One region of the Nocardia otitidiscaviarum genome, then DNA from elsewhere that is predicted to be linked to it. Evidence: riboswitches for the same ligand, from Rfam matches in the RefSeq annotation. Region 1 holds a riboswitch; each other region holds the start of a gene.
What was found. Region 1 has a riboswitch for cobalamin ahead of metE (5-methyltetrahydropteroyltriglutamate--homocysteine S-methyltransferase). Riboswitches for the same ligand answer to the same signal wherever they lie in the genome.
Positions count from the first base shown of each region.

Region 2: it holds a riboswitch for cobalamin, as region 1 does, so the genes downstream of both, FOH10_RS10560 (ABC transporter substrate-binding protein) here and metE (5-methyltetrahydropteroyltriglutamate--homocysteine S-methyltransferase) in region 1, are expected to answer to the same signal.
Region 3: it holds a riboswitch for cobalamin, as region 1 does, so the genes downstream of both, FOH10_RS14780 (methylenetetrahydrofolate reductase) here and metE (5-methyltetrahydropteroyltriglutamate--homocysteine S-methyltransferase) in region 1, are expected to answer to the same signal.

Region 1 is NZ_CP041695.1:4,814,394-4,821,797, reverse strand. It holds gene metE (5-methyltetrahydropteroyltriglutamate--homocysteine S-methyltransferase) at 1-1,451, opposite strand, end outside; cobalamin riboswitch at 1,589-1,797, opposite strand; gene FOH10_RS21570 (pyruvate carboxylase) at 1,995-5,399, shown strand; gene rsmD (16S rRNA (guanine(966)-N(2))-methyltransferase RsmD) at 5,396-5,962, shown strand; gene coaD (pantetheine-phosphate adenylyltransferase) at 5,986-6,471, shown strand; gene FOH10_RS21555 (hypothetical protein) at 6,548-7,404, opposite strand, start outside.
Region 2 is NZ_CP041695.1:2,431,546-2,438,949, forward strand. It holds gene FOH10_RS10540 ((2Fe-2S) ferredoxin domain-containing protein) at 48-668, opposite strand; gene FOH10_RS10545 (ABC transporter ATP-binding protein) at 665-1,468, opposite strand; gene FOH10_RS10550 (FecCD family ABC transporter permease) at 1,465-2,532, opposite strand; gene FOH10_RS10555 (FecCD family ABC transporter permease) at 2,529-3,527, opposite strand; gene FOH10_RS10560 (ABC transporter substrate-binding protein) at 3,524-4,558, opposite strand; cobalamin riboswitch at 4,588-4,777, opposite strand; gene FOH10_RS10565 (class I SAM-dependent methyltransferase) at 5,020-5,910, shown strand; gene FOH10_RS10570 (Lrp/AsnC family transcriptional regulator) at 5,919-6,953, opposite strand; gene FOH10_RS10575 (lactate 2-monooxygenase) at 7,064-7,404, shown strand, end outside.
Region 3 is NZ_CP041695.1:3,335,702-3,343,105, reverse strand. It holds gene FOH10_RS14800 (bifunctional 2-methylcitrate synthase/citrate synthase) at 1-125, opposite strand, end outside; gene prpB (methylisocitrate lyase) at 149-1,063, opposite strand; gene prpD (2-methylcitrate dehydratase PrpD) at 1,060-2,565, opposite strand; gene FOH10_RS14785 (short-chain fatty acyl-CoA regulator family protein) at 2,720-4,144, shown strand; gene FOH10_RS14780 (methylenetetrahydrofolate reductase) at 4,164-5,168, opposite strand; cobalamin riboswitch at 5,324-5,516, opposite strand; gene FOH10_RS14775 (M23 family metallopeptidase) at 5,650-6,561, opposite strand; gene FOH10_RS34810 (PepSY domain-containing protein) at 6,819-7,139, shown strand; gene FOH10_RS14765 (hypothetical protein) at 7,219-7,404, shown strand, end outside.

The DNA of each region.
Region 1 (7,404 bases):
ACCAGCACATCCAGGCCCAGCCGCTCCTGCAGCGCGATGACGTCCGCGACCTCGGCGCGCATGCGCTCGGTGTACTGCTCGGCGGTGAGATCGCCCCTGGTGTACGCGGCGCGTGCCTTGCGGATCTCCGGCGTCTGCGGGAACGAGCCGATGGTGGTGGTCGGCAGCAGTGGCAGGTTCAGCCGATCCCGTTGCAGCGCGGCTCGATCCGCCGCCGGCGCGCGCCGGGTCGCCTCGGCTCCCAGTGCCGCCAGCCGCGCCCGCACGGTGTCGTTGCGCAGCCGCGGGTCGGCGGCCCGATTCGCCAACGCCGCACGGGCGGAAGCCAATTCGGCGGCGACCTCGTCGGTGCCCCGGTGCAGGGCGGTGGCCAGCATCCGCACCTCGGCGACCTTCTCGTCACCGAACGCGAGCCAGGAACGCAGCGCCTCGTCGAGTCCGGGCTCCGCCGTCAGCGTGTACGGCACGTGCAGCAGCGAGCAGGAGGTCGACACCACCAGCGCGCCGGTACTGCCGAGCAGGGTGGCGAGGGTGGACAGCGCCCGGTCGGGATCGGTGCGCCAGATATTGCGTCCGTCGACAACACCGGCCACCACGAGCTTGTCGCGCAGCGGCCGCACCGCGGCCACGTCCTCGACGGTGGTCCCGGCGGTGAAATCCAGGGCGATCGCCTCGACCGGGGTGGAGGCCAGCACCGGCAGTGCGGCGTCCGGATGCCCGAAGTAGGTGGCGACCAGGACGGCCGGGCGGTCGGTCGCGGACGCGAGGTCGCTGTAGACGGTGCCGACCAGGGCGAGTTCATCGGCGGTGAGATCGGTCACCAGCACCGGTTCGTCGATCTGCACCCACTCCGCACCCGCGGCGGCCAGGCGGCTCAGCAGGTCGCGGTACAGCGGCAGCAGTTCGGTCAGGCGCGACAGCGGTTCCGCGCCCACACCCTTGGCCAGTTTCAGGAAGGTCAGCGGACCGATGACCACCGGCCGTGCGGGAATGCCGAGTTCCCGCGCCTCGGCCAGCTCACCCAGCAGTTTGTCCGGGTGCAGGGCGAAGCGGGTCTCCGGGCCGATCTCCGGGACCAGATAGTGGTAGTTGGTGTCGAACCACTTGGTCATCTCCAACGGCGCGACCGCGTCGGTGCCGCGCGCCGCCGCGAAATAGCGGTCCAGCGGATCGGCGATCTCGGCCACCCGCGGCGGCAGCGCGCCGAGCAGGACCGCGGTGTCCAACATCTGGTCGTAGTAGGAGAAGGTGCCGACCGGGATCGAATCCAGTCCCGCGGCGTGCAGCGCGGTCAGCTGCGAGTCCCGCAGCCTCCGCCCGACGGCGTGCAGCGCGTCGGCGTCGATGCGCCCGGCCCAGTAGGACTCGGTCGCCTTCTTCAACTCCCGATTCGGCCCGATGCGCGGAATGCCGAGCACCGTGGCGGTGAAGGAGGTCGGTGTATTGGTCACGGATATTTCTCCAGTGTTCCAGAGCCACTGGCCACCACCGCGGGCGCGAACAGCCGTGCCACGCGCACACCGAACGGCATGCGAATACGCACATGCGGTCCATCGCCCAATCCACGAGGCGGAGGCCGCCGGGTACGGCGTACCCGGCACAGTCGGCAGGTCTTCGGACTCACGGGCTCCGGCCGAATGGCCGACCTACTGGCCGTCGCTTCCCAGGTGTGGCACCCAGTGCGTGGTACGGCGGTCGTTCCCGTTTACCGCTGCGGGACAGTCCCGGATTCTCACCGGGTTCCCTCTCACCGGAAGAACTCACCCGTGGTGAGCTTCCGGTTTCGACGCCGACTGGGGGCTCCCGTCCGGCGAACCGATTGCGCTGCCGAGCATATCGCCGCGCCGGCGGCTCCGGCGACGGGGCCGGAGCCGGGCCGGTGTGTATCGTCCGGATGAACACATCTTCGCAACCTGGCTAACGTCGGTTGTGAAGATTCCTGCGAACCCGACATCGTGACCGAAGGGTGTCCGGGGAGCAGGTACCTTAGGCGGATGTTCTCCAAAGTCCTGGTCGCCAACCGCGGCGAGATCGCCATTCGCGCCTTCCGCGCGGCATACGAACTCGGCATCGGCACGGTCGCCGTCTTTCCCCATGAGGACCGCAATTCGGTCCACCGGCTGAAGGCGGACGAGGCGTATCAGATCGGCACGCCCGGACATCCGGTACGCGCGTACCTGTCGATCGAGGAAATTCTCGAGGCTGCGAAGACCTCGGGCGCCGACGCGGTCTACCCCGGTTACGGTTTTCTTTCCGAGAATCCCGACCTCGCGGCGGCGTGCGCCCGCGAGGGGATCACCTTCATCGGCCCGTCCGCGCAGGTGTTGGAGCTGACCGGGAACAAGGCCCGCGCGATCGCCGCGGCCAAGGCCGCCGGGCTGCCGGTGCTGACCTCCAGCGCACCCTCCGCCGACGTGGACGAGCTGCTGGCGGCCGCCGAGACCATGGACTTCCCCGTGTTCGTCAAGGCCGTGGCCGGTGGCGGCGGCCGCGGTATGCGCAAGGTCGACGACCGCGCCCTACTGCGCGAGGCGGTGGAGGCGGCCATGCGCGAGGCCGAATCCGCCTTCGGTGACGCGACGGTGTTCCTGGAGCAGGCGGTGGTCAACCCCCGCCACATCGAGGTGCAGATCCTCGCCGACTCGCACGGCGACGTGATCCACCTCTACGAACGCGACTGCTCGCTGCAACGGCGGCATCAGAAGGTGATCGAACTCGCGCCCGCCCCGAATCTGGATCCGGCCGTGCGCGACCGGATCTGCGCCGACGCGGTGGCCTTCGCCCGCCAGATCGGCTACAGCTGCGCGGGCACGGTGGAGTTCCTGCTCGACGAGCGCGGCCGGCACGTGTTCATCGAGATGAACCCGCGCATCCAGGTCGAGCACACGGTGACCGAGGAGATCACCGATGTGGACCTGGTGCAGGCGCAGCTGCGCATCGCCGCCGGGGAGTCCCTGGCGGATCTGGGGCTGCGGCAGGAGTCGATCACGATCCGGGGCGCGGCACTGCAGTGCCGCATCACCACCGAGGATCCGGCCAACGGGTTCCGGCCCGACACCGGCCGCATCACCGGCTACCGGTCGCCGGGCGGGGCGGGCGTGCGGCTGGACGGCGGCGCGAACGTGGGCGCCGAGGTCGGCGCGTACTTCGACTCCATGCTGGTCAAACTCACCTGCCGCGGCCGTGACTTCGCCACCGCGGTGGCGCGCGCCCGCCGGGCGGTGGCCGAGTTCCGCATTCGCGGCGTCACGACCAATATCCCGTTCCTGATGGCGGTGCTCGACGATCCGGAGTTCCGGGCCGGACGGGTCACCACCTCGTTCATCGACCAGCGGCCGGAACTGCTCACCCAGCGTTCCTCGGCCGACCGCGGCACCAAGATCCTGCGGTATCTGGCCGACGTCACCGTGAACAAGCCGCACGGGCAGCGCACGACCACGGTGTATCCGCACGACAAGCTGCCCGCGCTGGATATGACGGTGCCGCCGCCCGCGGGGTCCCGGCAGCGGCTGCTGGAACTCGGGCCGGAGGGATTCGCGCGCTGGCTGCGGGAGCGGCCCGGCGTCGCGGTCACCGACACCACCTTCCGCGACGCGCACCAGTCGCTGCTGGCCACCCGGGTGCGCACCAACGGGCTGCTGGACGTGGCCGGGCATGTGGCGCGGATGACGCCGGAACTGCTGTCCATCGAATGCTGGGGCGGTGCGACCTATGACGTCGCGCTGCGGTTCCTCTACGAGGACCCGTGGGAGCGCCTGGCCGCGCTGCGCGAGGCGATTCCGAATATCAACCTGCAGATGCTGCTGCGCGGGCGCAATACCGTCGGCTACACCCCGTACCCGGAAAAGGTCACGCGCGCTTTCGTTTCCGAGGCCACCGCGACCGGCATCGACATCTTCCGCATCTTCGACGCGCTCAACAACGTGGACCAGATGCGGCCCGCCATCGACGCCGTGCGCGAAACCGGAACGGCCATCGCCGAAGTCGCCATGAGCTACACCGGCGACCTGTCGAATCCGGACGAGAACCTCTACACGCTCGACTACTACCTCAAGCTCGCCGAGGAGATCGTCGACGCCGGGGCGCATGTCATCGCCATCAAGGACATGGCGGGTCTGCTGCGGGCTCCGGCGGCGGCGACGCTGGTCACGGCATTGCGCCGGGAGTTCGAGCTGCCCGTGCACGTGCACACCCACGACACCCCGGGCGGTCAGCTGGCCACCTATCTGGCCGCCTGGCAGGCGGGTGCGGACGCCGTCGACGGCGCCTCGGCCCCGATGGCGGGCACCACGTCCCAGCCCGCGCTGTCGGCCATCGTCGCGGCGGCGGCGAACTCACCGCACGACACCGGGCTGAACCTCCAGCACGTGTGCGATCTGGAGCCGTACTGGGAGGCGCTGCGAAAGGTGTACGCGCCCTTCGAATCCGGGCTGCCGGGGCCGACCGGGCGCGTGTACCACCACGAGATCCCGGGCGGGCAGCTGTCGAATCTGCGGCAGCAGGCCATCGCCTTGGGGCTGGGCGACCAGTTCGAGGAGGTGGAGGCCAAATACGCTGCCGCCGACCGGATGCTGGGCCGCCTGGTCAAGGTCACCCCGTCGTCCAAGGTGGTCGGCGACCTCGCGCTGGCGCTGGTCGGCACCGGCGTGGACGTGGACGAATTCGCCGCCGACCCCGGCCGCTACGACATTCCCGATTCGGTGATCGGTTTCCTGCGTGGGGAATTGGGCACACCGGCCGGTGGCTGGCCGGAGCCGTTCCGCTCGCGCGCGCTGGCCGGACGCGGCTCGGCCAAGCCGGAAACCCAGCTCACCGCCGAGGACGAGGCCGGGTTGAACGGGACCTCGGAGCAGCGGCGCGCCACCCTGAACCGGCTGCTGTTCCCCGGACCCACCGCCGAATTCCTGGCCCACCGCGAGAAGTACGGCGACACCTCGGGGCTGTCGGCCAACCAGTTCTTCTACGGTCTGCGCCACGACGAGGAACACCGCGTCCAGTTGGAGAAGGGTGTCACCCTGCTCATCGGCCTGGAGGCCATCTCCGAACCCGACGAGCGCGGTATGCGCACCGTGATGTGCATTCTCAACGGTCAGCTGCGGCCGATCATGGTGCGCGACCGCTCGATCGCCAGTGAGGTCCCCGCCGCCGAGAAGGCCGACAAGACCAATGCCGGACATATCGCGGCCCCGTTCGCGGGTGTGGTCACGCTGTCGGTCGGCGACGGCGACACCGTCGGCCCCGGCGACACCATCGGCACCATCGAGGCCATGAAGATGGAGGCCGCCATCACCGCGCCGCGCGGCGGCACGGTCAAGCGCGTCGCCATCGGCAAGGTGCAGCAGGTGGAGGGCGGCGATCTGCTGATCGAGCTGAGCCTCAACGAGGCCGCGGCGGAGTGACGCGCATCGTCGCGGGCAGTGCGGGCGGGCGGCGGCTGCGGGTGCCGCCCGCCGGGACCCGGCCCACCTCCGATCGGGTGCGTGAGGCGCTGTTCAGCGTGCTCGCCGCGCGGCTGGACTTCGACGGGATACGCGTCGCGGACCTGTACGCGGGCTCCGGGGCGCTGGGGTTGGAGGCGCTGTCGCGCGGAGCCGCGCGGGCGCTGCTGGTGGAATCGGATCGCAAGGCCGCCACGGTGATTCGAGGCAATATCGGTGATCTCGGACTGCCCGGGGCCGAACTGCGGCAGGGCAGTGTGGCCGCGGTGCTGGCGTCGCCGCCCGCCGACGGGCCGTACGACCTGGTGTTCTCGGATCCGCCGTACGCCCTGGACGTCACCGGGGTGATCGCCGATCTCGGTCTGCTCGCCGCCAACGGATGGCTGGTCGACGGTGCGCTCGTGGTGGTGGAACGTTCCAGCCGCTCACCGGAACTCGCTTGGCCCGCAGGGTATTACCCGCTGAAGTCCCGCACCTACGGGGAGACCCGGATCGACCTGGCGGAGTACGAGGCAGGGTCGTGAGCAGCGCCTGCTAGCGTCGGCCCATGGCTGGAGCAATCTGCCCGGGCTCCTTCGACCCGGTGCACAACGGACATCTCGATGTGATCACCCGCGCGGCCGCGCAGTTCGACGAGGTCGTGGTGACGGTGGTGGTGAATCCGAACAAGCAGGGGATGTTCACCGTCGACGAGCGCATCGAGATGATCCGCGAGGTCACCGCCCACCTGCCGAACGTGCGGGTGGAGCGCTGGCAGGGTCTGCTCGTCGACTTCGCCAAGCAGCAGGGCATCACCGCCATCGTGAAGGGCCTGCGCGACGCCACCGACTTCGGCTACGAAATGCAGATGGCCCAGATGAACCGCAAACTCACCGGCGTCGACACCTACTTCATCGCCACCAACCCCCAGCACGGTTTCATCTCCAGCTCCCTCACCAAGGAGGTCGCCACCCTGGGCGGCGACATCTCCGACCTCCTCCCCGAACCGGTCCACAAGCGCCTCCTGGCCCGCATCGCCGAACGCCGCAAGTGAGCCCGGCGCCCGTGCTCCACGGCACGGGCGCGGTGGCGCAGTCGCGGATGCGCCGGTGCGGGTGGTGTTCCCGGCGCTATAGCGCGCGGATGGTGAGGGGTTGTGGGGTGGGGAGGGCTGCCTGGTGGATGTAGCCTGCGCGGGTGAGGGCGGCGCGGACTCGGGCGCCGATCTCGGGGGAGGGGAGTTCGGCGGCGGACCAGCGGACGACGTGGAAGCCCAAGGCGCGCAGGGATTCCTCGCGGCGCATGGCCGCTCGGCTCGCCGCCGCGTCGGTCGTCCCCGGGCGCGTCATACCCGTGTTCGTAGCGGCGGATGTGGGTGCGCGTCGGGGCGGGCGGTGCTGGTCGAAGAGGCCGATGACGCCGGTGTCGGGGAAGTAGAAGTCGACGTGGTCGACCAGGCGGCCGCCGGTGGTGAAGACCTCGCCGCGGGAGTACGGGACCGGGAGGCCGAGGTGTCGGAACAGGACGCGGCTGCGGGATTCGCCGATGCTGGCGCTGTGCGGGTCCAGGAATTCCGCCACCCGGTGCGCCTGGGTGCAGCCGTGGCGGCGCTTGGCCGTCCCGAGTTCCTCCTCCAGATCGAGGGCGCTGACCCCGAACCGGCGGGCGATGGCGTCTCCGGCCACCACCGCGGCCTCGAACGGCAGCGTGCGCGCGAGATCGACGATGGTGCGCGCGGGCGTGGTCACCACCAGCCCGCCCCACTCCACCACCCGGTCCACCCGCGCGCAGTGCACCCGCACGTCGGTCCGCACCCGCCCGCCGCCGCGCCGATTGCGCGTCACGCACACCCGACCCAGCTCCGCCGTCGGAACCGGGGCCCCGTACAGCACCGCCGCCGACTGGTGGCTCACGATCGCCGCCACCGACAGTCCCGGCACGGCCGCCTCGATCAGCAGCCGATGTCGTTCGGCCGCACCGAGATCCG
Region 2 (7,404 bases), 2.4 Mb from region 1:
AGCCGCGGTGGATTTCCCGTAGCTCGGCCGGTGCCGCTGACGATCGGCTAACCGACCCGATCCGCCTCGGCGGTCTCCACCGCCGCCCCCGAATGCCACCGGCCGTCGGGGTAGGTGATGTACAGCGGACCCAGATTGCACGGATGCAGACAGCCGGTCGGAGTGATCAGGGCATCCGGGTGGGTGTCACGCAGCGTGCGGTGGAGTTCGGCCGCGCCGTAGACGGTGCAGCGGGGCCCGCGGCAGACCAGGATATGGGTGCTGTGTTCGGGGATCTCCGACCAGGCGGGGCTGCGGAAGGCACGCGGGCTGGCCGTGACGGGTGTGCCCGCGTCCTGATTGCGGGCCCGGATCAGGGCGGCGAAATCCGCTGTGCCGTCGATACTCTCGGTCATGCGGAGATCGAGGTCGCGGTCGCGGGTTTCCTTCCAGTTGGCCACCGCGCGGGCGATCCAGGTCTCCAGGTAGCGGTCGCGCGGGACGGCCAGGGGGATGAGGGTGACCGGCACGTCGTCGTCGGCGGCCGCGTCCAGCACCTGGTGGATGGTCGGCTCACCCTGATCCAGCAGGGCGTAGCCCATCTCGCAGGCGCGGGCCAGCGCCTCGACGGCGGGGAGGTCGACACCGGCGGGCGTGGGGCGGGCGACCAGGATATGGCGGCGGCTCATGCGGTACGGACCTTTCGCGCGGCGGGAACCACCAGGGGTGTGCCGGTGGCCGGATCGTCGATGACGGTGCAGTCGAGGTCGAACACCTCGGCCACCAGATCGGGGCGCACGATCTCGCTCGGCGCGCCCTGCGCCACCACGCGGCCGTCCCGCACCGCGACCAGGTGATCGGCGTAGCGCGCGGCCAGATTGAGATCGTGCAGCACCACGACGATGGTGCGCGGTAACAGATTTCGCAGCAGGTCGAGCACATCGAGCTGATGGGTCAGATCCAGGAAGGTGGTCGGCTCGTCGAGCAGCAGCACCTCCGGATCCTGCGCCACCGCCAAGGCGACCCACACTCGCTGGCGCTGCCCGCCGGAGAGCTCGTCGAGGCTGCGGTCGGCGAGTTCGAGGGTGTCGGTGGCCGCCATGGCCCGGTGCACCGCGGCCTCGTCGGCCTCGGACCACTGGCGGAACCAGCGCTGGTGCGGATGGCGGCCGCGGCCCACCAGGTCGGCGACCGTGATGCCGTCCGGGGCGGTCGGCTGCTGCGGCAGCATCCCCAGACGCCGGGCCAGGGTGCGGGCGGGCAGCCGCCCGATATCGCCGCCGTCCAGCAGCACCGCACCCGCCGCGGGCGAGATCAGGCGGGCCAACCCGCGCAGCAGGGTCGATTTGCCGCAGCCGTTGCGGCCGACGATGACGGTCAGCGCCCCGGCGGGGAAGTCCACGGTGGCGTCGGTGACGGCCGGTGTGTCGCCGTAGGCGAGGGTGAGCGCCGAGGTGGTGAGATGAGCGGTGGTGAGGTGAGCGGTCATCCAGCGTGTCCGATTCGGGTTGCGCGGGCCAGGAGATAGACGAGTACGGGCGCGCCGAGCACGGCGGTCACCACCCCGACCGGGAGTTCGGCGGGAAACAACCGCCGGGCGGCCAGATCGGCGGTAACCACCAGCAGCGCGCCCGCCGCGGCGGCCGGGACCAGCCCGGCATCGCGCTCGGCGAGCAGCCGCCGCACGATCTGCGGAGCGACCAGTGCGACGAAGGCGACGGGTCCGGCCGCCGCCGTGGCCAGGGTCGCCGCCACCGCGGCGAGGACGATCAGGGTGGTGCGGTGCGGTCCGCGGCGTCCGGACAGGGTGGCCGCCAGCTCGTCGCCGAGTTCGAGCAGCCGCAGGGTACGGGCCAGCACCAGCAGCGGCGGCGTCACCACGGCCAACGCCGCGACCCCGAGCGCTACATGGCTCCAGTCGCGATTGGCCAGGCTGCCGGTGAGCCAACGGGCGGCGGTGTGCGCCTCGTAGATGTTCGCCCGGGTCAGCACGAAGGAGATGGCGGCCGACAGCATGGCCGTCACACCGATGCCGACCAGGACCAGCCGGTAGCCGTCCAGGCCGTTCCTGGTCGCCACCGCCAAGATGATCGCCATGGCCAGCAGCGATCCCGCCAGCGCGCCGCCGACCAGCAGCGGACCGGAACCGCCCAGCACCACGCTCACCACCAGCGCGCCCAGCGACGCGCCGGTGTTGATCCCGATGATCTCCGGACTGACCAGCGGGTTGGTCGCGACGCGTTGCAGGATCGCGCCGGAGACCGCGAAGGCGGCCCCGACACAGAGCCCGGTGAGCACACGCGGCAGCCGATCCCGCACCACCACGTCGTATTCGATGAGGGTGCCGCCCCCACCGAGCACCCGCAGCACATCGCCGACGGTGAGCGGAAAGTGGCCGACGGTGAGCGACCACGCCGCCACGACCAGCGCGGCCACCGTGAACACCACGGTGAGCAGGGCCGAACGGCGTTGTACGCGAACGACTATCCGTCCGCCGGGGGAGCGCAGCAGCACGGTGCCCGGCGGCAGCACCGCGGATCGGATGGGCGTCACAGCGTCGCGACCTTCCGAGTGCGGACCAGATAGAGGAAGAACGGCGATCCCGCGAAGGCGGTGATGATGCCGACCTGGATCTCCTGCGGACGCGCGACCACGCGCCCGAGCACATCCGCCGCCAGCAGCAGCGTCGGGCCGAGCACCGCGCACCAGGCCAGGATCCAGCGGTAGTCCTGTCCGGCCAGGGCCCGCGCGATATGCGGGATCACCAGGCCGATGAACGCGACGGGTCCGGCGATGGCCACCGCGGCGCCCGCCAGCAGCACCACGGCCGCCGCGCCGACCGCGCGCACCGTGACCAGCCGCGTGCCGAGTGTGCGCGCCATGTCCTCGCCCATGGCGAGCGCGTTGAGCGAGCGCGCCACCGCCACCGCCAGCACGGTCCCGACGGCGATGAACGGCGTTATGGCCCAGACGGATTCGATATCCGCGCGGGTCAGCGAACCCACCACCCAGAACCGGAAGTTGTCGAAGGTGGTGCGGTCCAGCAGCGTGACGGCGGTGGTGATGGAACCGCACAGCGCGGCGCACGCGGCACCGGCCAGGGCCAGCTTCACCGGGGTGGCGCCGCCGAAGCCGAGCGACCCCAGCGTGTAGACGAATACCGCCGCGACGGCCGCACCGAGGAAGGCGAACCACACGACTCCGCCCGGCGCGCTCAGGCCGAGCACGCCCATGGCGATCACGATGGCCAGCGACGCACCCGAATTGATGCCCAGCAGTCCGGGTCCGGCGAGCGGATTGCGGGTCAGCCCCTGCATGACGGCCCCGGCCAGGGCGAGCGCGATACCCGCCAGCAGTCCGGCCACCGTGCGGGGCAGCCGGATGTAGCGCACCACCCGATCCGCGTCGGTGCCCCGGAAGTCGGTGAACGCCGCCGCCACCTGATCGACGGTGATCGGATGCGTCCCGACCCGCAGCGAGGCGAGGCAGACCAGGGCGAGCGCGACGAGGGCCACCGGCATGCCGACGCCGCGCAGACCGCGACTCACCGCCCGAACAGATCGGGGTGGATCAACTCGGCGACCAGTTCGGTCGCGTGGGCGATTCGCACCCCAGCCGCCCGATCGGCGAACAGGAAGGGGTGCACCGCACCCGCGCGCACCGCGGTCAGATTGGCGAAGGCCGGATTGCCGGTGATGGTGTCGGCCTGCGACTGCCCGTCGGCGCGGGTGTAGCCGGCCTCGCAGCACAGGCTGGTCAGAATGATGTCGGGATCGCGGGCGATGATCTCCTCCGCGCCGATCGGCACATTGCGGCGGGCGGTCAGGTCGGCGAAGGCGTTCACCCCGCCCGCGGCCTCGATGATCCGGGTGACGAAGTCGATGCCGCCCGCGACGGTGTAGGAACCGTCGTCCTTGGGCGTCACCACCGCGACCCGGGGGCGTTCGGCTCCCGCGACCGTCGCGCGCACCGCCTCGATCCGGTCGCGCAGATCGGTCGCCACCTGCTCGGCGCGTTCGGGCACACCCCATAGTGCGCCGAGATCGCGCAGATCCGCGTACACGTTGTCGAATCGCACCGTCGCCGGGTCGATGGCCTCGTCCGCCAGTCCGTCGGCGCTCGGGCACAGCGGACTCAGCACCCAGGTGCGCACCCCGAGTTCGTGCAGGCTGGCGCGGGTGCCGACGCTGGCCTGAGCGGATTTCGCGAACACCCCGTTGTAGCCGGAGAGCACGAAATCGGGCTGCTGGGACAGCAATTCGTCCCGGCTCGGCAGCTTCTCGACGTACGGGACGCTCGCCTGCGCGTCCCGGTATTCGGGCAGCACCGCCGCGTCCAGGAAGGCCGTCCCGACCAGGCGGTCGGTGACCCCGAGGGCGTGCGCGATCTCGATGGACGGCTGATAGGCGGCATAGATGCGCTGCGGCGGCGCATCGACGCCGATATCGATACCGCAGTTGACGCGCGTGACGGCGGCGTCGCCGACAGCGGTGTCGGCCGCGGGCGCACACCCGGCGAGCGCGACGGCACCGGCGAGCAACGCGCCGATCCGCAGGCGCGCGGAAACAAACGTGGTCAAGACGACCGCCTTCCAGGTCCTCGTGGAACGGGCACTACAGCGCCGTGGCCGGTCTCCTGGCTGACGGGTGTCGCGCGGCGAATCCACCTTCCCAGGGCAGGGCCCCAGTGGCTCCGGACGACCTTGTCGCCCGGAACGATTCGTCGCTCCCGATCACAGTGGCGAGGGCCGCACCGGTTCCACACCGGTTTCCCGAACACCACGGCCCGGCGAATGTAGCAGAGTTCGCGAACCGGGCATCCGCGCTCGTAGCCGGAGGTGCGGCCGGCGAACCGCCGGTATGCCGCCGGTATGCTCGACTCGGCCGACGTGAGGAGATGAATCCATGTGCTACCCGGTGCCGTGCGAGACGTGTGGCAAGACGACGTGGGCCGGCTGCGGCGAACACGTCGACGAGGTGCGCGCCCAGGTCGCCGAAATTCAGTGGTGCGACGGCCACCCGCGGTAGTAGACCGGACGGCATGCATGATGCCGCCCCGACAGCCGACGACACCGCCATAGCCGACGACACCGCCATCGCCGATGACACCGCGATAGCCGACAATCGGGCGAACTGGGACGACCGCGCCGACGTGCACGCGCGCTCGGGCATGTACGACGTGGACGGATTCCTGAACGAACCGACCCGCATCTCGACGGTGGTGCGCAACGATCTGTCCGTCCTGGCCCCGCACCTCCCGGACACCGGCATCCGGGATCGGTCGCTGCTGCACCTGCAATGCCATATCGGCACCGATACCGTCTCCTGGGCGCGGCTCGGGGCGGTCGACGTCCACGGTCTGGATCTGTCGCCGAACTCGCTGCGCCACGCCGCCCGCATCGCGGCGGCGGACGGGCGCGAGATCACCTGGGTGGAGGGCGACGCGCGATTCGCCTCCGCACTGCTCGACCGGCGCTTCAGCACCATCGTGACCAGCGCCGGAACCATCGTGTGGCTGCCGGAGCTCGACGCGTGGGCGCAATCCGTCCACGATCTGCTGGAACCGGGCGGGGTGTTCCTCATCCGCGACGACCATCCGCTGCTCGGGGCGCTCGGCTTCGAACCCTGGGAGATCAGCGAGGACTATCTGTCCGGCGGCGGCGTACAGACCTACACCGATTCGGGCAGCTACACACCGGGTTCGGCGGGGCAGATCGCGCACGCGACCAACCACGAGTGGCGGCACGACCTCCAGGAGATCGTCACGGTCCTGCTGGACGCCGGGCTCGTGACGGAGTCGCTGCGCGAACTGCCGTACATGGACTGGCACGCCTTCCCGGAACTCGTCGCCTGCCCGGAAGGCTGGACGCTGCCCGCGGGCGCGCCGCGCGTTCCATTGAACTTCGCCGTCGTCGCCCGGCGTCCGCGCTGACCGTCGATTCAGGCACCGGGTTCGGACCAGATGTCGGCCGCCACCACGGATTCGGTGCGGCCGTAGCGGTCCAGCAGGTGGCCCAGGAGTTTGTCGTGGCGCAGGGTGATGACGCGTTCGGCGATGGTCATGGCTGGATGCAGTGCGGTGAGCGTGTTCTCGAAGCGCAGCACATCGCTCATGGTGTGCAGGCCCGCCTGGACGAGCAGGTTGTGGGTGCCGGTGGTGGCGGCGCAGTTGCGGGTTTGGGGGAGTGCCACCACGGCGTGACCGATACGGGGGAGGTCCGCGGCGGGAACGGTGGCGCGGAAGGTGACCGCGACCGGCCAGCCGCCGAGCGGGCGGGCGAAATCGCAGCGGAAGCGGAACAGGCCGAGTCCGGTGAGGTCGTCGACCCGGCGTTTGACCGTGGACGTGCTGACCGCGAGGGCGGCGGCCAGTTCGGCGTAGGGCGTGCGGCCGTCACGGGCCAGCAGGCCCAGCAGGGCGCGATCGACCTCGGTGAGCCGGAAGCGGTCGCGATCGGCCGGTGACCGGGCGGGCGGTGCGGTGAGCCGGGTGCGCTGCGCGGGATCCAGGGCGTCTATGCGCCAGTCGCCGCCTTCGGCGAACATGTGGGTGACCAGGCTGGCGTGCACCGCACCGATGTGGGGCAGCGTCGGCAGGATGTCCAGCGTGTAGCGCGACATGGCGGCCAGATCGGCGGCGGCCACGGTGGTGAACAGCCGCTGGGCGCTGGCCGTGCGCTCGATGGTCACCATATGCGGATGCGTCGCCAACCGCGCCGCCACCGTGGCGGCTTCACCTGCGGCGCAATCGATCTCGACATAGGCCACGGTGATCCGGTCCAGCAGGCGCGGTCCCGGGGACACCGTCACCCAGGCCGCCCCGCGCGCCCGCAGCCGACTCCAGCGGCGGGCGGCGGTGACCGGGTCGACGCCCAGGACCGCGCCGAGCTCAGTCCAGGAGGCGCGGGGGCGCAATTGCAGGGCGTGGATGAGCGCGAGCTCATCCTCACCGATCGGTTCGCAATGATCCTGCATTCACTACCGCTCTCGCGTGGATTTCCTGCACGTGGACCGCTGTGGGAGCCCAGTATCGCACTCTCGTCGAGCACAGAGAAAGTTCGCATCGGAAAGGCGGGCAGTCGGCCATGGCGTTCGGGGACTACCAGAACGAGATCTACTTCAACGGGTTGCGCGGTGTGGTGCCGCCGCTGCCGGTGAGTTTCGCGGAGCTGCGGGATCGGGCGCGCGCGGCCATGCCGCCCTCGGTGTGGTCGTATGTGGCGGGCGGCGCGGGCGACGAGCGCACCCAGGACGCCAATGTCACCGCCTTCGACCACTGGGGGCTCATCCCGCGCATGTTCGTGGGGGCCAAACAGCGTGACCTGTCCGTCGAGCTGTTCGGAACCACCTGGCCCGCACCGGTTTTCCTGGCTCCGATCGGAGTGATCGGACTGTGCGCGCAGGACGGGCACGGCGATCTGGCCAC
Region 3 (7,404 bases), 1.5 Mb from region 1:
TAGGTCAGCGAGTTGGTCTCGGGCACCACCTTGGATATCGCGGTGGTGTCGACGACGACCCCCGCGAGCCCCTTGTAGATGGTCGGAATGGCCGGCCCACCCGTCGCCCGACCACGGCCCGTCATGAAATCGCCGTGCGATGCGGTGTTCATTGATTCCTTCCCAGGGTGAAAGTGAAGATCTCGGAATCGAATTCGTTGTATCGCTCGTACCGCAGCAGCTCGTAGAGGCGGCTGCGATGCTGCATCCGGTCCAGCAGCCCGGATTGGGTGCCCTGCTCGAAGATCTCCCGCAGCCCGGCCTCCGCGGCGTACATCGCCAGGCGCAGCGTCGACACCGGATAGATGACGGCGTTGTAGCCGATCGACTCCAGCACCTCGGCGGTCAGCAGTTCGGACTTGCCGAACTCGGTCATATTGGCCAGCAGGGGAATCGACACCGCGGTGCGGAACTTCTCGAAATCGGCGGCGGTGTGCAGTGCCTCGGTGAAGATCAGGTCCGCGCCCGCGTCGGCATAGGCTCGGGCCCGTTCGACCGCGGCGTCGATACCCTCGATTCCGGCGGCGTCGGTGCGGGCGCAGATCACGAAATTCGGGTCACGCCTGGCCGATACGGCCGCTCGCAGCCGCCGGACCATCTCTTCGGTCGGTACCACGGCCTTGCCGTCCAGATGACCGCAGCGCTTGGGGTTGACCTGATCCTCGAGATGCAGGCCCGCGAGTCCGGCGTCCTCCATGACGGTGACGGTGCGGGCGGCGCTCATGGGCTCGCCGAAACCGGTGTCGGCGTCGATGAGCACCGGCAGGTCGGTCACCCGCGCGATCTGCTGACCGCGTCCCGCCACCTCGGTGAGGGTGGTCAGACCGATATCGGGCAGGGCCAGATCCGCCGAGAGCACCGCCCCGGAGACGTACACGCCTTCGAAGCCGATCTCCTGAATCAGCCTGGCCACCAACGGGTTGAAGGCTCCCGGGAACCGCTGGATCCGCCCGGAGGCGAGTCCGGCCCGGAAGGCGGCGCGCTTGTCGGCGGCGGAGGTGGCGGCGGCGAACAGACCCGTCATCGGAACAGCCCCCGCGACGACCGGGGTGCGCGGGCGAGCACATCCGTGGATACGGAGAAGGTGAGTTCGGGCAGCTCGGCGGGCGACAATTCGCCCGCGCGCTGGGCCACCTCGAGGAAGCGGTCCTGCTCGGCCGGTTCGATCACGCCCTCGGCGAGGGTACGGAACTTGGCGATGTACTGGGCGCGGGCGAAGGGGCGCGCACCCAGCGGATGCGCGTCGGCGACGGCCAACTCGTCGGTGATGACCTCGCCGCTCTTCAGGGTCACCTCGGCACGTGCGCCGAACGCCTTCTCGTTCGGATCGGTGGAGTGATAGCGGCGCGTCCACTCCGGATCCTCGGCGGTCGATATCTTGCGCCACAGCTCGACGGTGTCGGGCCGCTGGGCACGCTCGGGTGCGTAGGAGCGCTCGTGGTGCCAGGCGCCGTCCTGCAGGGCGACCGCGAAGATGTACATGATCGAGTGGTCCAGGGTCTCGCGCGACGCCCGGGGGTCGAACTTCTGCGGGTCGCGCGAACCGGTGCCGATCACGTAGTGGGTGTGGTGGCTGGTGTGCAGCACGATCGACGCGATCCGATCGAGGTCGCCGATCCGCTCGCGCAGGCGGAACGCCAGGTCGATCGGGGCCTGGCTCTGGTACTCGGCGGAATGCTCCTTGGTGTAGGTGTCGAGAATGCCGTGCTTGGGCTCACCCGGGCCGGGCAGCGGCACGCTGTACTCGGCCTTCGGGCCGCCCAGCAGCCAGGCGATCACACCGTCCTCACCCTCCCAGATCGGGGACGGCGCACCCTCGCCGCGCATGGCGCGGTCCACGGCCTCCACGGCCATCTTCCCGGCGAAGGCCGGGGCGTACGCCTTCCAACTGGAGATCTCGCCCTTGCGGGACTGGCGGGTGGCGGTGGTGGTGTGCAGCGCCTGGCCGATGGCCTGGTAGATGGTCTCGGTGTCGAGTCCGAGCAGGGTGCCGATACCGGCGGCGGCGGACGGACCGAGGTGGGCGACGTGGTCGATCTTGTGCTCGTGCAGGCAGATGGCGCGCACCAGATCGACCTGGATCTCGTAACCCGTTGCCAGACCGCGGATCAGGTCGCGGCCGGAGCGGCCCGCGTGCTGCGCCACCGCGAGGATCGCCGGGATGTTGTCACCCGGATGCGAGTACTCCGCGGCCAGGAAGGTGTCGTGGAAGTCGAGTTCGCGCACCGCCACCCCATTGGCCCAGGCCGCCCACTCCGGGGAGAAGCGGCCGTCGACACCGAAGACGGTCGCACCGGGCTGGTAGGGGTGTGCCAGCGCCTGGGCGCGGGCATTGGCGACGGGGCGGCGGGTGAGCGCGGCCGCGGCCACGGCGGCATTGTCGATGATCCGGTTGACGATCATCTCCTCCGTCTCCGGGGCGACCTCCACGGCGTCGGTGGCCACCTCGGCGATCCGCCATGCGAGATGCTCCTCCCGGGGGAAGCTCTCCGCGGAGCGGTGGGTGCGGACGAGATGGTTCTTCACGGTCGGGGCCTCCCAGGCATCGAGGTTCATCGGGATATTTCGCACGCTATACAGACAGTGCGGACATGGAAATCCCCCGCAAATGCCTACTTTTGTGTCAGCGCGGCGGTGAAAGTGTGAAAGTTGTGTAAGGCCAGATTGTTAGATTGAGGGCATGCAGAAGATGTATGCGGGCGCGCGACTGCGCACGCTCCGGGAACAGCGGGGGCTTTCCCAGTCGGCGCTGGCCAAGGCCCTGGAGCTATCCGTGAGCTACATCAATCAGCTCGAGCACGATCAACGACCGCTGACCGTGCCGGTGCTGCTGCGCCTGAACTCCCGCTTCGATCTGGATATGGGCTTCTTCGCCGCCGACACCGACGCCCGGCTCATCGCCGACCTCCAGGACGTCTTCGCCGAGGACCCCGACGGCGCCGCCATCACCACCGCCGAGATGGACGATCTGGTGGCCCGGGTGCCGGCGGCGGCGCGTCTGCTCGTCTCCCTGCATCGTCGCCTGCGCGGGGCCACCGAGCAGATGGAGCGCTTCTCCGCCGAGATCGACGGCGGCCGGGGCGACTCCGCCACGGCCATGCCCTACGAGGATGTGCGCGACTACTTCTACGACCGGCGCAATCACATCCCCGCACTCGACGCCGCGGCCGAGGAATTGTTCACGCGCAACGGTTTCCAGCCGGGCGGGCTCGACCTGCAACTGACCCGCCTGTTGCGAGCGGAGTTCGGCATCACGGTGGCGATCCGCACCGATGATCCGAATCATCCCGGACCCAAACGGGTGTACGACCCGAACGACCGCGTGCTGACCCTGGCGCGTCGGCTCTCGACCGGGCAGCGTGCCTTCCAACTGGCCACGCAGTTGGCCTTCCTCACCCAGGGCGCGGTCATCGCCGACCTCATCGACGAGGCCGACGCCATGCCGGAGCAGTCGCGGGGACTGCTGCGGATCGGCCTGGCCAACTACTTCGCCGGTGCGCTCATCCTGCCCTACACCCGGTTCTGGACGGCCGCCGAAGCGTTGCGCTACGACATCGAACTGCTGGCAGCCCAATTCGAGGTCGGCTTCGAGACCGTCTGCCACCGGCTGTCCACCCTGCAGCGGCCCGGCAAGCGTGGGGTGCCGTTCTTCTTCGTCCGCACCGACCGCGCCGGGAACATCTCGAAACGCCAGTCCGCCACCGCATTCCATTTCTCCCGGGTGGGTGGCAGCTGTCCGCTGTGGGTGGTGCACGAGGCGTTCGCCACCCCGGGCAGCATCCGCACCCAGATCGCGCGGATGCCCGACGGCCGCAACTACCTGTGGCTGGCCCGCACCACCGACGAGAAGACGCCCGGATACCTCTCCGCGAAAAGGGATTTCGCCATCGGGCTGGGCTGCGATCTGGCGTACGCGGACAAGCTCGTCTACTCCCACGCGCTGCCGGTGGACGATCCGAGCGCGGCCGTGCCGATCGGCGCGGGCTGCAAGGTCTGCGAGCGCACCGACTGCGCCCAGCGCGCCTTCCCGCAGTTGGGCCGCCCGATCCGGGTGGACGACAACAGCTCGCAGCACATTCCGTACGTGCCGTCCACCGCCGGGTGATCAGCGGACCGGTGGACGATCAGGCGCTCAGTGGGGCGGCGGTGACCTCGTAGCCCAGATTCGTCAGCACCTCGGTGGTGGCCTTGGCGAAGTTGAGGGTGATGAAGTGCAGGCAGGGTGCGCCCTCGTCGATGAGGCGCTGCGCCATCTCGGTGGCGATCTCGATGCCGACCCTGCGGACGGCGGCGCGGTTCTCCTCGGGGCCGTCGCCCGCGGCCCGGCGCAGCCGGTCCAGGACGGCCGCGGGCAGCGCGCGGCCACTGAGTTCCTCGGCGCGCGCGACGGTGCGCATGGAGGTGATCGGCATCAGCTCCGGAATGATCGGCTTCGCGCCCTGTATGGGATCGGCCGCCAGCACCCGATCCCGCAGGCGCAGATAGTGTTCGACGTCGAAGAACATCTGAGTGATCGAGTAATCCGCGCCCGCACGCAGTTTCGCGGCCAGGAAGGCGGTGTCGGTGTCCAGGTCGGGGGAGCGGTGGTGCCCCTGCGGGAAGGATGCGACGCCGACGTGGAAGTCACCGAGATCGCGCACGATGCGCACCAACTCCTCGGCGTACTCGACGCCGTCGGGATGGCGGTGCCACGCGCCGAGCGGGTCGCCGGGCGGATCTCCGCGCAGCACCAGGATATTGCGGATTCCGCAATCGGCGTACGAGCCGACCAGCGCGCGCAGTTCGGCGACGCTGTGGCCGACCGCGGTCAGGTGCGCCACCGGCAGCAGGGTGGTCTGCTGGGCCAACTGGCCGGTGATGCGCGCGGTGCGGTCCTTGGTGGAGCCACCGGCACCGTAGGTCATCGACACGAAAGCCGGGTGCATCCGCTCGAATTCGCGCACCGCCCGCCACAGCCGGGCCTCGCCAGCGGCGTCGCGGGGCGGATTGAACTCGACGGAGAAGGGCACCCGCGGTCCGGCGGCGTGTCGCCGCAGACTCTGCACGACCGAGGGAACGCCGGACGCGGTCGGCGATATCCGGGCCGGACGCCCCACGCCCGAGAGCCCCGATTCGGAGGGAGAATACATAGTCGCCTCGTGAAGTAGACAGCCGATGGCCGTCACCCACACCGAACGCACGCCAGCGGAGCCCCTGCAACATCATCCCGTGCCCGGGTCCCACTCGGCGTAGCGCCCGATCCACGAGGCGACGGCCGCCGGATACGGCGTACCCGGCACAACCGGCAGGTCTTCGGACTCGTGGGCACCGACCCCACCCGGGTCGACCCCGACGTCGGAATCCGGGGCTGGTCCTACCGGCCGTCGCTTCCCGGACTCGCGCCCAGTGCCCATGACGACCGTCGTTCCCACTCACCGCTGCGGGACAGTCCCGGACTCCCACCGGGTTCCCTCTTCACCTCGGTCCGTGCGAAACACGTCCCGGGCTCGACGCCATCGGGCGGATAAGGGGCTCCTCGACTCCGCCTCCGGCGAACCAGCTGCGACCGTGAATATAGCGCACTTCCGCAGGTGGAACCGCGTGGGCCGGATGGAATCGCGCGGAGGCGCGTCAGTGCGCGCCCCAGTGCTGTTCCATGAGCACGCCCTTGGCGGCCAGCCAGGAGACCGGGTCGATCTTGTTGCCGTGCTGGTCCCAGATCTCCAGGTGCAGGTGGGGGCCGGTGGACTGGCCGCGGTTGCCGACGGTGGCGATCACGTCGCCCGCGTTCACCCGCTGGCCCTCGGCAACGTAGATGTCGTTGACGTGGCCGTAGACGGCGGTGGTGCCGTCGTCCTGGAGCACGCGCACCCAGAGTCCGAAGCCGTCGGCCGGTCCGGCCTCCACGACGGTGCCGCCCAGCGCCGAGTGGATCGGTGTCCCCAGTGCGTCGGCGATATCGACGCCGTAGTGGAACGCGCCCCAGCGGCTGCCGAATCCGGAGCTGATCTGGCCGCCCACCGGCAGGACGGCGGGAGCGGCGATGAACGGCGCGGGTGCGGGCGCGGCGGGGGCGAACTGCTGCTGGAGCTGTTTGATGGTCTGCTCGGCCTGCGCCAGCGGTGCGGCGATCTCGGCCGGGAGCCCGGCCAGGCCGAAGGGCGCGGCCGGCGGCGCCGGAGCGGGTTGCGCGGGCGGGGCGATCTCTCTCGGGGTGGGCGGCATCTGGTTCGTCACCGCGGCGACGGTGGCGTCCACCGCGGCCTGTAGCAGCTCGGGTGCGGACTGGATGTCCAGCGGCACCGGATCTGCGACCGGATCGGCCTCGTCGACGGGCGTCGGAGGAGCGGCGACCGCGGCGGCCGGAGCCAGCTGGGCGACCGTGGTGAGCAGCGCTCCCGCCGCCACCGCCACACCCGCGACGGCCCTGACATATCCGCCCGAACCGGGGTCGGCGCGATGACTGGTGGATGTTCCGCCCTCGACCGCACCGAGCAGGTCCTGGACGGAAAGGGAACCGGAGGTCTCTCGATGCAGCGACACAGCACGTCCTCGGTAGATCAGCGACAGCGCCCGAACTCCGGAGTCACCGACGCTGGCGGTCCGGTGTGGGAACGTGTCGAAAACTGTACCCACGCGTGACCGTTCTGTCGCCGTTTCTCGATGTTTCCCTCCACGATGCTTCCGCCGAACCTCCGCGCATGAACCGCCGCGACGGTGGTAGTTCCGTCCGCGAGGGCGCGAGAGATCGATCCCGCCGCGCCTGCGAAATCCCGGATAACGAGCAAAGGAGCATCATCATGACGGTCACGATTCCTCGCGCCGCCGACGGCCTGCGCCGATTCTCGTTCGGCGTGGTGCTCGCCGCCGCCGCGCTCGGCGCGGCAGCCGCACCCGCCGCCGCGGTGCCCGCGGTGCAGCCCGCGGTCAGCGATCAGGAGGCGCTGCGGGCCGCCCAGGACGCGCTGATGGGCGCGACCGTGCAGTCCATCGAACTGGAGATGGCCGACGGAACGCCGACGTGGGAGGTCGACGTGGCGACCCGCACCGGCGCCGAATACGAGGTGCAGATCGACGCGACCACCGGCATGGTGGTGTCGGTGGAGGAGAGCACCGACTGACCCGTGCCGCCCGCGCGCCGGGACACGCGCACCTTGCGGTGACAGGCATTTCGCGCGCATCGGTGAGACCGTGCCCGGCATGACGTGCTATCCGACCGAGACGCAGACGATTTCGCTCACGATGGAGGTCGCCGACGCGATCTCCGCGGCGGTGAACGCGCGTGCGGTGGCCGAGACCGGCGTGGAACTCCCTCCGCTGGTGTGGGTTTGGCACCAGGGCGTGTATTCGCTGCCCTGCGCCGAACAGCAGGAGGTGGAGTTCCGC